DNA from 3 places in the Priestia sp. D3YE.R1 genome. Region 2 is predicted to be linked to each of the others. Evidence: predicted binding sites of a transcription regulator. Region 2 holds the regulator's gene; each other region holds the start of a gene.

Region 1 (3,262 bases), on a different contig from region 2:
GAAATTAATTCCAGAAGCCAAGCTGCCAATACCTGATATTTGAATGCCCCAAATATAAAAATCTTGACCTGGTCCAGGACTGAACTGCATGCCAGAAAGCGGCGGATAACTTAGCCACCCTGCATCTGGCGAGCCTCCGATTACAAACGACAAATTGAAAAGCATGGCGCCAAAGAAAAATAGCCAAAAGCTTACCGCGTTTAAAAAAGGATAGGCGACATCTCTTGCTCCAATTTGAAGCGGCACAACGATATTAAAGAAAGCAAACATAAGCGGCATTGCCATAAATAGAATCATAATGGTTCCGTGCGTAGTGAAAATTTCATTGTAATGATTAGAATCTAGAAAATGCCACTGGGGAAATGCTAGCTGCATACGCATTAATAATGCATCTACTCCGCCTCGAAACAGCATTAACAATGAAGAGAGCATATACATGATTCCAATTTTCTTATGATCCACCGTTGTGAGCCATTCACGCCATAGCCACTTCCACTTTTTAAGATATGTAAGAACAAAAATAATACCGGCTAGTGTTAACAAAATGGCGACATCTGCTCCGTAAATCATCGGCTCCCCTGTCACAAAAAAATGAGATGAAAAATCTTTTAATTTGTCTAACAACTTATTTTCCTCCTTCCTGGTGCTTGTGCTGTGTATGTGCTTGTTCATCAGAAGCCACATTCATGGTCTTCATATCTTCATTTTTCATATGGTGATGCTGACTATAATATTGACCGCCATTTTTAATGACAATTTCTTGGAACAAACCTTTAGGAATGGTAGAATACGATTTCTCCAAAGAAAGACCTTGTTTTGCAAGACTGTTATAATCAGCTTTTGTTAAAGCTGGTGCTGTTTCTTTTACTTGTTTTACCCACTGATTAAATTCTTTTGTCGATGTAGATTTAACTTTAAAGTTCATATGGGCGAACCCTTCACCCGTAAAATTCGCTCCTGAACCAAAATATTCTCCCTTGTGATCAGCTTGCAGCCAAAGCCCCATGGCCATTCCCGGCATGGTATATAATTGTCCTCCCAGCTGAGGTACCCAAAAAGAATTCATAGGTGCGTCTGACGTTAGCACGAATTGAACGGGCACATCTTTTGGAATTTTGACATAGTTGACTGTCGCAATATCTTGATCCGGATATTGAAATAACCATTTCCAATCAAGAGACGTTACTTCAATCGTTAGCGGCTTTACATCTTTTTTCGGCGGATCTACTAATTCATAAGTCGTCTTGGCCGTAGCGAAACCTAAAATGCCGATAATAATAATGGGGATTCCCCACCAAATAAATTCAAGACGCTTGCTATCGTCCCAGTCTGGTCGATACGGAGCCTTGTTTCCAGGCTTATCACGGTAGCGTAAAACGATATACACAAGCAGACCTAAAACAGGAATAACGACAATTGTGCATAAAAATATGGAAAAAATAATTAAATGGTATTCTTTTTGAGCCACCGCCCCCTGAGGATTTAAAATCAAATAACGATTATCACAGCCTGCTAAAAAAATTGTAATGAATACGGAGAGAATGATTAACTTGCTAATATGCATTGATTTTTGCTTTCTCACCTAAGTTCAGGCTCCCTTCCTCTAAATCTCTGTACATAATAATGGTATATAAACGTTCATATTAGAGATGCATCTCAACAGATCAAAAGGCTAAAAACCTCCTAACATATTGAATTTTGTCATGACATATTGCTTACTCCTAAAAAATTATCATGTTGTGTTGTTAAAGGGTGTGATATTTATCACACTTGAAGCGATTTTTATGTAGTTTGAACGCCTTTACCATAAATTCGTCACATATTTGGGTAAATGTGGTGTGTAAGAGGAGGGTCAGCATTGCCTTGTGACTAGCCTAATAAAAGCAAAAAACTCTTCCAGTTTTTATTAACTGAAAGAGTTTTTCATAAGTATTAGATGAAGTATTGAGCTTTAACATTTACTGATTTGCTTATTTGACCTGCTGAAACATCCAATCAATCATTTTCTGATTTTGATACGTGGGAACCCATGAAGCATGATCATACTTTAATTCTTTAGGATATTCCGTATATAGTGGATGCCCCCCAGCTTTCTTTATAGCCTCTATTATATTCCTTGAATAGGTAACAGGAATAACAGAATCGTCTTCAGCATGAAATGCCCATATTGGTTTGTGGGTAAGAAGGTGCGCTTTAGCTGGATTGGCTCCTCCCGCTATTGGAACCATAGCAGCAAACAAATTAGGGTGTTCTATATTTAAGTTAAATGTGCCAAACCCTCCCTGAGATAGTCCTGTAGAATAAAGGCGATTACTATCTATATTGTAGGCTTTTCTTACACTTTGTAGAATTTCATAAGCCGTTTTTAAATCCTCTGATGTTTCGAATACTTTTGCTAAGTCGACTTTATTGTTATCGTCTCTTGTAACGGTAAAGCCTCCGCTTGGTACATTACGAGCTTGAGGAGCTAAAACAAAAGCGGGGTGCTTTCGTTGATTTTCTGGTGAAGCCCAAACGATAGCTCCGTCGTTGCCAAGAAGCTGTTTTTTATTATCATTTCCTCGTTCACCACCTCCATGTAAAAATAGCACCAAGGGATATGATTTTGTAGAATCATAGTCTTTAGGCACATAAAGTCGGTAGGGCATTGTTTTATAAGTGAATGATAAAAATTGAGTAGCTATAGATTCTCTACTTTCAAATGAATAAGTAAATATAGCTAGATCACTATGATTCTTTTGATTTTTATTTTTCGCGTTTCCTCTTATGGAAATTGCTTTAAGCACCGTATCATTATTAATAATGATTGGATTTGTATACTGAGTGCTTTTAGTAGTTGGAGTGCTCCCATCAAGTGTATAGTAAGTCTTCGCCCCTGGTGTGTTTGTCTTTAATTCAACCTTCTGCTCCAAATAATAAGTACCTGATAAAACTGAAGAGGTTGGTTTTTTTACGTTTCTATAATTATTTTCTTCTTTTGCCGCAACAATATTTAAAGGAAAGAAAGCTAGAATAAGAACTCCTACAGTAATAAAACTTAGAACTTTTTGTATTGACGTATTGTTCACTGATAAAGTACCTCCTTTATACTATTATTCAAATGTCTACTTCCATTTCTAGAAGGGCATAACTTAAACTCTTTCCGTGCGTATCCATTCCTAAAGAAGTAGTGACTCCACCAAGTAACGCGCGGTGACATACAAATTGAAATGCTGATATATTAGGAACTTCGTAGCGAACAATGTCTCCTTCTACAATATTT
Region 2 (3,262 bases):
GAAACGATTAAAATAGCTCCTTCATACCCTTGCAGAAACTGTTCCAGCCATGCTAAAGTTTCAATATCTAAGTGGTTGGTAGGCTCATCCAGAATAAGCAAATCAGGCTTTGTTAAAAGCAGTTTTGCAAGAGCCAGGCGCGTTTTTTGTCCACCGCTCAAGGAGGAAATAGGGGTGCTGTAGTCAAAGTTTGAAAAACGGAAACCGTGAAGAATAGATCGTGTATCCGCTTCATATTGATAGCCGCCTAAATCTTTAAACGTTACTTGAAGCTGATCGTACTCTTTGGTTAGTTTTTCGTATTGAACTGAATCATTAAAAATGTCTGGATCACCCATCTTCGTTTCAAGCGTACGTAATTCTTTTTCCATCTTCTTTAATGGAGCAAAGACAGTCATCATTTCTTCCCATATGGAGAGTGTTGACTCAAGAACTGTATCTTGTCCCATATAATCAATGGAAACACCCTTAGGTTTAATAATTTCTCCGCTGTCATAGGAAAGCTGCTCAGCAATAATTTTTAATAAAGTTGATTTACCAGCACCGTTTCGTCCCACTAAGGCAATGCGGTCTTTTGATTGTACTTCTAACTTTATATTCGATAAAATGGGTTCTGCCCCATAGTATTTTGTAATACCGTTCAATTGTAGAATAATCATTTTTTCACCTCTAGTAGTATATCCATAGTGTATTTTAACACATTTTTAACTACAAGTTCTTCCTACAAGCGTTTGTAATTTGTAGAGGGACAAGGACAAATGATGAAGCGAATGTTTTGATTCATGAAATAAAATGATTTTACCTGCACATTTTATACAGGATACTATGTTAAAATAAGAGATAAGTGCATCTCTGAACTTATATATGATGGATGTAAAAAACCCGTCATGACTACCAAACCGATCCTTTGAAGGGCTAATTGCTTCGTTCTAGCTATCGACTTTAAGTAGTGCTGGATAGACAAAAGCCGTCGAGGTTTGAAGCGGAGTATATATAAAACAAGAGAAAAGAGAGAGAATTGGAAGCGCTACCTCAAAGCGGTTGATGCTTTGTGAAAGGTAATGCAATATGACTTGAAAATGTTAGTAATGACATACATGAACTGAGGGGGTACAACGTGAACACTGAACAATTAAAAATACCACAAGCAACGGCTAAACGATTGCCGCTTTATTATCGTTTTTTGAAAAATTTGCATGCTTCTGGTAAACAGCGTGTGTCGTCAGCAGAGTTAAGTGAGGCAGTGAAAGTGGATTCTGCTACTATTCGTCGGGACTTTTCTTACTTTGGTGCATTAGGAAAAAAGGGATACGGCTACAATGTGAATTATTTACTTACATTTTTCCGTAAAACGTTAGACCAAGATGAAGTAACGAAAGTAGCACTGATTGGCGTAGGGAATCTAGGAACGGCCTTTTTAAATTATAATTTTATTAAAAATAATAACACTAAAATTGAGTGCGCTTTTGATGTGATAGAAGATAAAGTCGGTACGAAAGTAGGCGACGTGCCAGTCTATCACCTTGACCAATTGGAAGATTATATGAGTGATGACATCTCAGTAGCGATTTTAACCGTTCCAGCCACTGTTGCTCAGCAAATTACCGATCGTTTAGTGAGTTGCGGAATTAAAGGGATTTTAAACTTTACTCCTGCACGCTTAAACGTACCGGATGAGATTCGACTCCATCATATTGATCTTGCTGTAGAATTACAGTCGCTTGTCTACTTTTTGAAAAATTATCCTGTTGAATAAGGCGGACTGTGTTACGATTTCCTTAAGTCTAAATTAATAAGGAGAGTGGGAATATGGGGATTGGAGCAGGCAGTTGGATTATTATTGCGATTGTAGCACTGCTTATTTTTGGACCGAAACGGTTACCGGAGCTAGGAAGATCAGTGGGCCAAACGCTTAGAGAGTTTAAGCATGCCGCTAGCGGTGCATCAGAAGATCGTGAAAAAGATAAACAGCGTCAAGTAGATGACAAAGAGTAAAAGGGTGATCATAGTATGACCGAACAAGAAATGTCAATATATGATCATATAGGAGAGCTGCGAAAACGCATTTTAATTGTTTTATTTTTCTTTGTGATTGCCACAATTGGCGGCTTTTTTATAGCGGATAAGGTTATTGTCTATTTACAGCATGCTGATGAGGCAAAGAATTTAACGATGAATGCATTTCGGTTAACAGATCCAGTTAAGATTTATATGCAATTTGCTGTTATTATCGGCTGCGTACTTGCAGCTCCTGTTGCACTGTATCAACTCTGGGCATTTATTAGTCCTGGTTTATATGAAAAAGAGCGTAAGGTAACGCTTGGATATATTCCTGTTTCCATTTTTCTCTTTATCGGCGGTGTCTCTTTTTCTTATTTTGTGTTGTTTCCATTTGTCGTTGATTTTATGACGCGCGTTTCGGATGAGCTGAATGTAAACCAAGTGATTGGCATTAATGAATACTTTTCTTTTTTAATGCAGCTCACACTGCCTTTTGGCTTGTTGTTTCAGCTTCCTGTCGTCGTTATGTTTTTGACGCGTTTAGGAATTATAACGCCTATGTTTTTATCTCAAATTCGAAAATATGCCTATTTCGTACTGCTAGTTATTGCCGCACTTATTACACCACCGGAATTGCTCTCGCACATGATGGTGACAGTGCCGCTTTTAATTTTGTATGAAATCAGCATCATTATTTCCCGCATTTCGTATCGCAAAGTGTTAAAGGCAAGGGCAGAGCAAGAAAGAGAAGATGTTAGTATGTAAAAAAAACCACTGAAACAGTGGTTTTTTTATTTGGATGAATCATCTTGATTTTTATATTGCTGCTGCAATTTTTTAATTTTGTAGTGCAAGATAAAGATGCGAACCGCAAACCTGAAATCGAATGCGGCTACGAGTGCAAATAAGATTGTGGGGAAATTCCAGACGGTTTCCTGGGCATTTTGAATTGCCAAGTAGGTGAATAAAATCCCCATAATAATATAAATAAACCCTCGTGTTAAAGGGATATTCTTCATAAAAACATGCCTCCAAAAATGAACTGCATTTGTTCTGCTTGTTTTTGCATTTCTATAATTTTATCTGCAAAAATAGTTTGAGATAAAATAACGATTGTATTCATCAAAACATGAGCAATAATAGGTACAACAATTAGTCTCGTCCTTGCATAAAGGAATGCAAATACAAATCCCATGGCTGTATACACAAGTAAATGTTTAAAATCCCAGTGTACCGCAGCGAAAATAAGGGAACTAATAAA
Region 3 (3,262 bases), on a different contig from region 2:
GTATGAAATGCTACAAGAAATTGAAGCAACGAACGTAGCTTTTCCACTATGGGTTCAACTTGCAGCTGCATCCATTTCTAGCGGATGCTTTTTAATCATGTTTCAAGGTTTATGGACGGACTTTATTCCAGCCATGTTTTCAGGAGGTCTCGGATTTTTAACCGTGGTGTATTTCCATCGTCTTATTCCGATTCGCTTTTTTGCTGAGTTTACCGCTTCGTTAGTTATTGGCCTTTTATCAGCTCTTTTAGTCGCTTCAGGACTGGGCACGCAAATTGATAAAATTATTATTGGATCCGTTATGCCTCTCGTTCCTGGCTTATCCATTACCAATGCAGTGCGAGATTTAATGGCGGGACATTTACTGTCTGGATTATCAAAAGGAGCAGAAGCGTTTCTGACGGCATTCGCTATTGGTGCAGGTATTGCCATTGTATTTACGCTTCTATAGGAGGGAGGCATCATATGCATATCGTAGAGCAGATAATTACAAGTTTTATTGCTTCAGCAGCGTTTGGGATCATTTTTAATGTTCCACGTGAATCATTATTAAAAAGTGGATTTGTCGGAATGATTGGCTGGCTCATTTACTATTTGCTAACGTTCTATGGTGTAGATGAAATTCCAAGCACCGTTGCATCGGCCTTCTTTATTGCTATTATTAGTCAAATTTACGCAAAAATTTATCGCACACCGATCATTATTTTCACCGTAGCAGGTATTATTCCGCTCGTTCCAGGGGGAACAGCATACGATGCCATGCGTAACTTTGTAGAAAATAACTATAATGAAGCCATTAGTCTTGCAGCAAAGGCCTTTATGATTTCAGGTTCAATTGCCATTGGTATTGTATTTTCTGAAGTCATTAACCAAATCATTCGTCAATCTAAATTAAATGCCAAAGCAAAATATCGACCGTAGAGAAGCAAGCTCAAATCAGAGCGTGCTTTTTTTATGAAAAAATAAAGGGATCCTTCACTTTTTTGTCACAAGAAAGTCACGTTTTAGTCTAAAAACGTTCAAAAAATGTACGTGCACAGCTAAAAAAATAGACTATACTATGTAAATAGAAAGAGAGACATTACATATGTTTGTGAAATATTGAGCATATTTCTCGAATTATTATGCTCAATGTTTCACAATATAAGTAAAAGATGCTCAGAAATGAGCAAAGTATCTATGGAAACGATGAATGTTCTTATATATGAAAGGAGAAAGAAGATGGATACAGTCATACTATCACGTATTCAATTTGCATCAACGACGCTGTTTCATTTTATCTTTGTACCGCTGTCTATCGGCCTTGTCTTTTTAGTAGCGATCATGGAAACGATGTACGTAGTAAAAAAAGATGAACAGTATAAAAAGATGGCAAAGTTTTGGGGGCACTTATTCCTGATTAACTTTGCTGTCGGAGTCGTAACAGGTATTTTACAAGAATTTCAGTTTGGCATGAACTGGTCAGAGTACTCACGGTTTGTAGGAGATGTATTCGGTGCGCCGCTTGCTATTGAAGCACTGCTAGCGTTTTTTATGGAGTCCACTTTCCTTGGACTGTGGATTTTCGGGTGGGATCGTTTGCCTAAATGGCTGCACTGCCTATGTATTTGGCTTGTTAGTCTAGGTACTATCTTTTCAGCGTTCTTTATTTTAACGGCTAATTCTTTTATGCAGCATCCGGTCGGAATGGAGCTGAATAATGGCCGTTTAGAAATGAATAACTTCTTTAAATTGTTAACAAACGGTCAGCTGTGGGTTGAATTCCCTCATACAATTTTAGGTTCGTTTGCAACAGGCGCCTTTTTTATCACGGGTGTCAGTGCCGTTATGCTCTTAAAGAAAAAACATGTGGCTTTTGCCAAAAAATCATTTCAAGTTGCTATCCTTGTAGGGTTAATTTCAGGTGTAGGAATTGCGCTATCTGGTCATGAACAGGCTGGATATTTAGTCAAAACACAGCCGATGAAAATGGCGGCAAGTGAAGGGTTATGGGAAAACAGCGGAAGTCCAGGTGCTTGGACGGTAACAGCAAATATTCACCCTGATGAAAAGAAAAATACGAGTGAAATCAAAATACCTTACTTATTAAGCTTCTTATCATACGGTAAGTTTTCAGGTTCGGTTCCTGGAATGAACGAGCTGCAGGAGCAGTATACGGCGAAATACGGGGAAGGAAATTATATTCCACCCGTTCGCACAACGTTTTGGAGTTTCCGCATTATGGCTGGTCTAGGTGGCGTATTATGTGCATTGGGCATTTGGGGTACGTACTTGCTTTCTCGTAAAAAACTTCAAGAAAGCAAACTATTTTTACGTATTATGACGATTGCCATTGCCTTTCCGTTCCTTGGAAGCTCAGCAGGTTGGATTATGACAGAGATTGGCCGTCAGCCGTGGGTTGTATTTGGCTATATGAAAACCGAAGATGCCGTGTCTCCTGGTGTAACAGCAGGTGAACTGTTGTTTTCTATTATCTCGTTTTCGTTCTTTTATTTAATTTTAGCTGTGATTATGGTGTTCTTATTTATTAAAGAAATTAAAAAAGGTCCAGATCATGATCACGAAGCACATACAAAAGTAACATCAACTGATCCGTTTACAAAGGAGGGATACAATGTTTTCTCTTAATGAATTCTGGTATTTACTAGTATCCATTCTGTTTGTTGGTTTTATCTTTTTAGAAGGCTTTGATTTCGGGATTGGAATGGTGTCTCGTTTTTTAGGAAGAAACGACTTAGAGCGACGAGCTTTTATTAATACAATCGGTCCTTTTTGGGATGCAAATGAAGTTTGGTTAATTTCAGCAATCGGTGCTATGTTTGCTGCTTTTCCAAACTGGTATGCGACGCTATTAAGCGGGTCATATGTTCTTTTCGTTCTTCTTTTGCTTTCCCTTATCGGACGCGGTGTAGCATTTGAATTTCGAGGAAAAGTTGAAAAACAAGCGTGGAAAAATGCATGGGATTGGGTGATATTCTTCGGAAGTCTTTTTCCACCGCTCATTTTTGGCATCTTATTTTCAGCACTAATGAAAGGCTTGCCTGTTGAAAGCAACATGCAAATGAATGCCGGCTTTTCGGATATTGTGAATCTATATACCATAACAGGCGGCGTGACCTTAACAATGCTTTGTTTATGGCACGGACTTATTTTTGCGACGATTCGTACGATGGACGACATCAGAGATCGTTCACGAAAAGTGGCTATGAAGCTTTTGCCTGTGAATGCCTTGCTGCTTCTTATTTTTTCAGGCATGACGTTT

What was found. Region 2 encodes Rex, which represses fermentation and respiration genes when NADH is low (regulators of the CRP and FNR family bind a similar motif). Its sites were predicted from a motif close to TTGTGAAATATTTCACAA; they were not measured.
Region 1: ACOZIR_RS18575 (ubiquinol oxidase subunit II) is a predicted target of Rex. The motif match lies at 1,753-1,770, and genes of this name have one in related genera.
Region 3: ACOZIR_RS26080 (cytochrome ubiquinol oxidase subunit I) is a predicted target of Rex. The motif match lies at 1,092-1,109, and genes of this name have one in related genera.

What each region holds. Positions count from the first base shown of each region.
Region 1 is NZ_JBLTHW010000003.1:44,859-48,120, reverse strand. It holds gene qoxB (cytochrome aa3 quinol oxidase subunit I) at 1-624, opposite strand, end outside; gene ACOZIR_RS18575 (ubiquinol oxidase subunit II) at 626-1,564, opposite strand; gene ACOZIR_RS18570 (chitobiase/beta-hexosaminidase C-terminal domain-containing protein) at 1,971-3,068, opposite strand; gene ACOZIR_RS18565 (AtuA-related protein) at 3,097-3,262, opposite strand, start outside.
Region 2 is NZ_JBLTHW010000017.1:4,871-8,132, forward strand. It holds gene ACOZIR_RS28055 (ABC-F family ATP-binding cassette domain-containing protein) at 1-659, opposite strand, end outside; gene ACOZIR_RS28060 (redox-sensing transcriptional repressor Rex) at 1,118-1,756, shown strand; gene tatA (twin-arginine translocase TatA/TatE family subunit) at 1,810-1,995, shown strand; gene tatC (twin-arginine translocase subunit TatC) at 2,011-2,766, shown strand; gene ACOZIR_RS28075 (YdiK family protein) at 2,793-3,020, opposite strand; gene ACOZIR_RS28080 (CPBP family intramembrane glutamic endopeptidase) at 3,017-3,262, opposite strand, start outside.
Region 3 is NZ_JBLTHW010000008.1:63,221-66,482, forward strand. It holds gene ACOZIR_RS26070 (threonine/serine exporter family protein) at 1-451, shown strand, start outside; gene ACOZIR_RS26075 (threonine/serine exporter family protein) at 466-921, shown strand; gene ACOZIR_RS26080 (cytochrome ubiquinol oxidase subunit I) at 1,222-2,628, shown strand; gene cydB (cytochrome d ubiquinol oxidase subunit II) at 2,615-3,262, shown strand, end outside.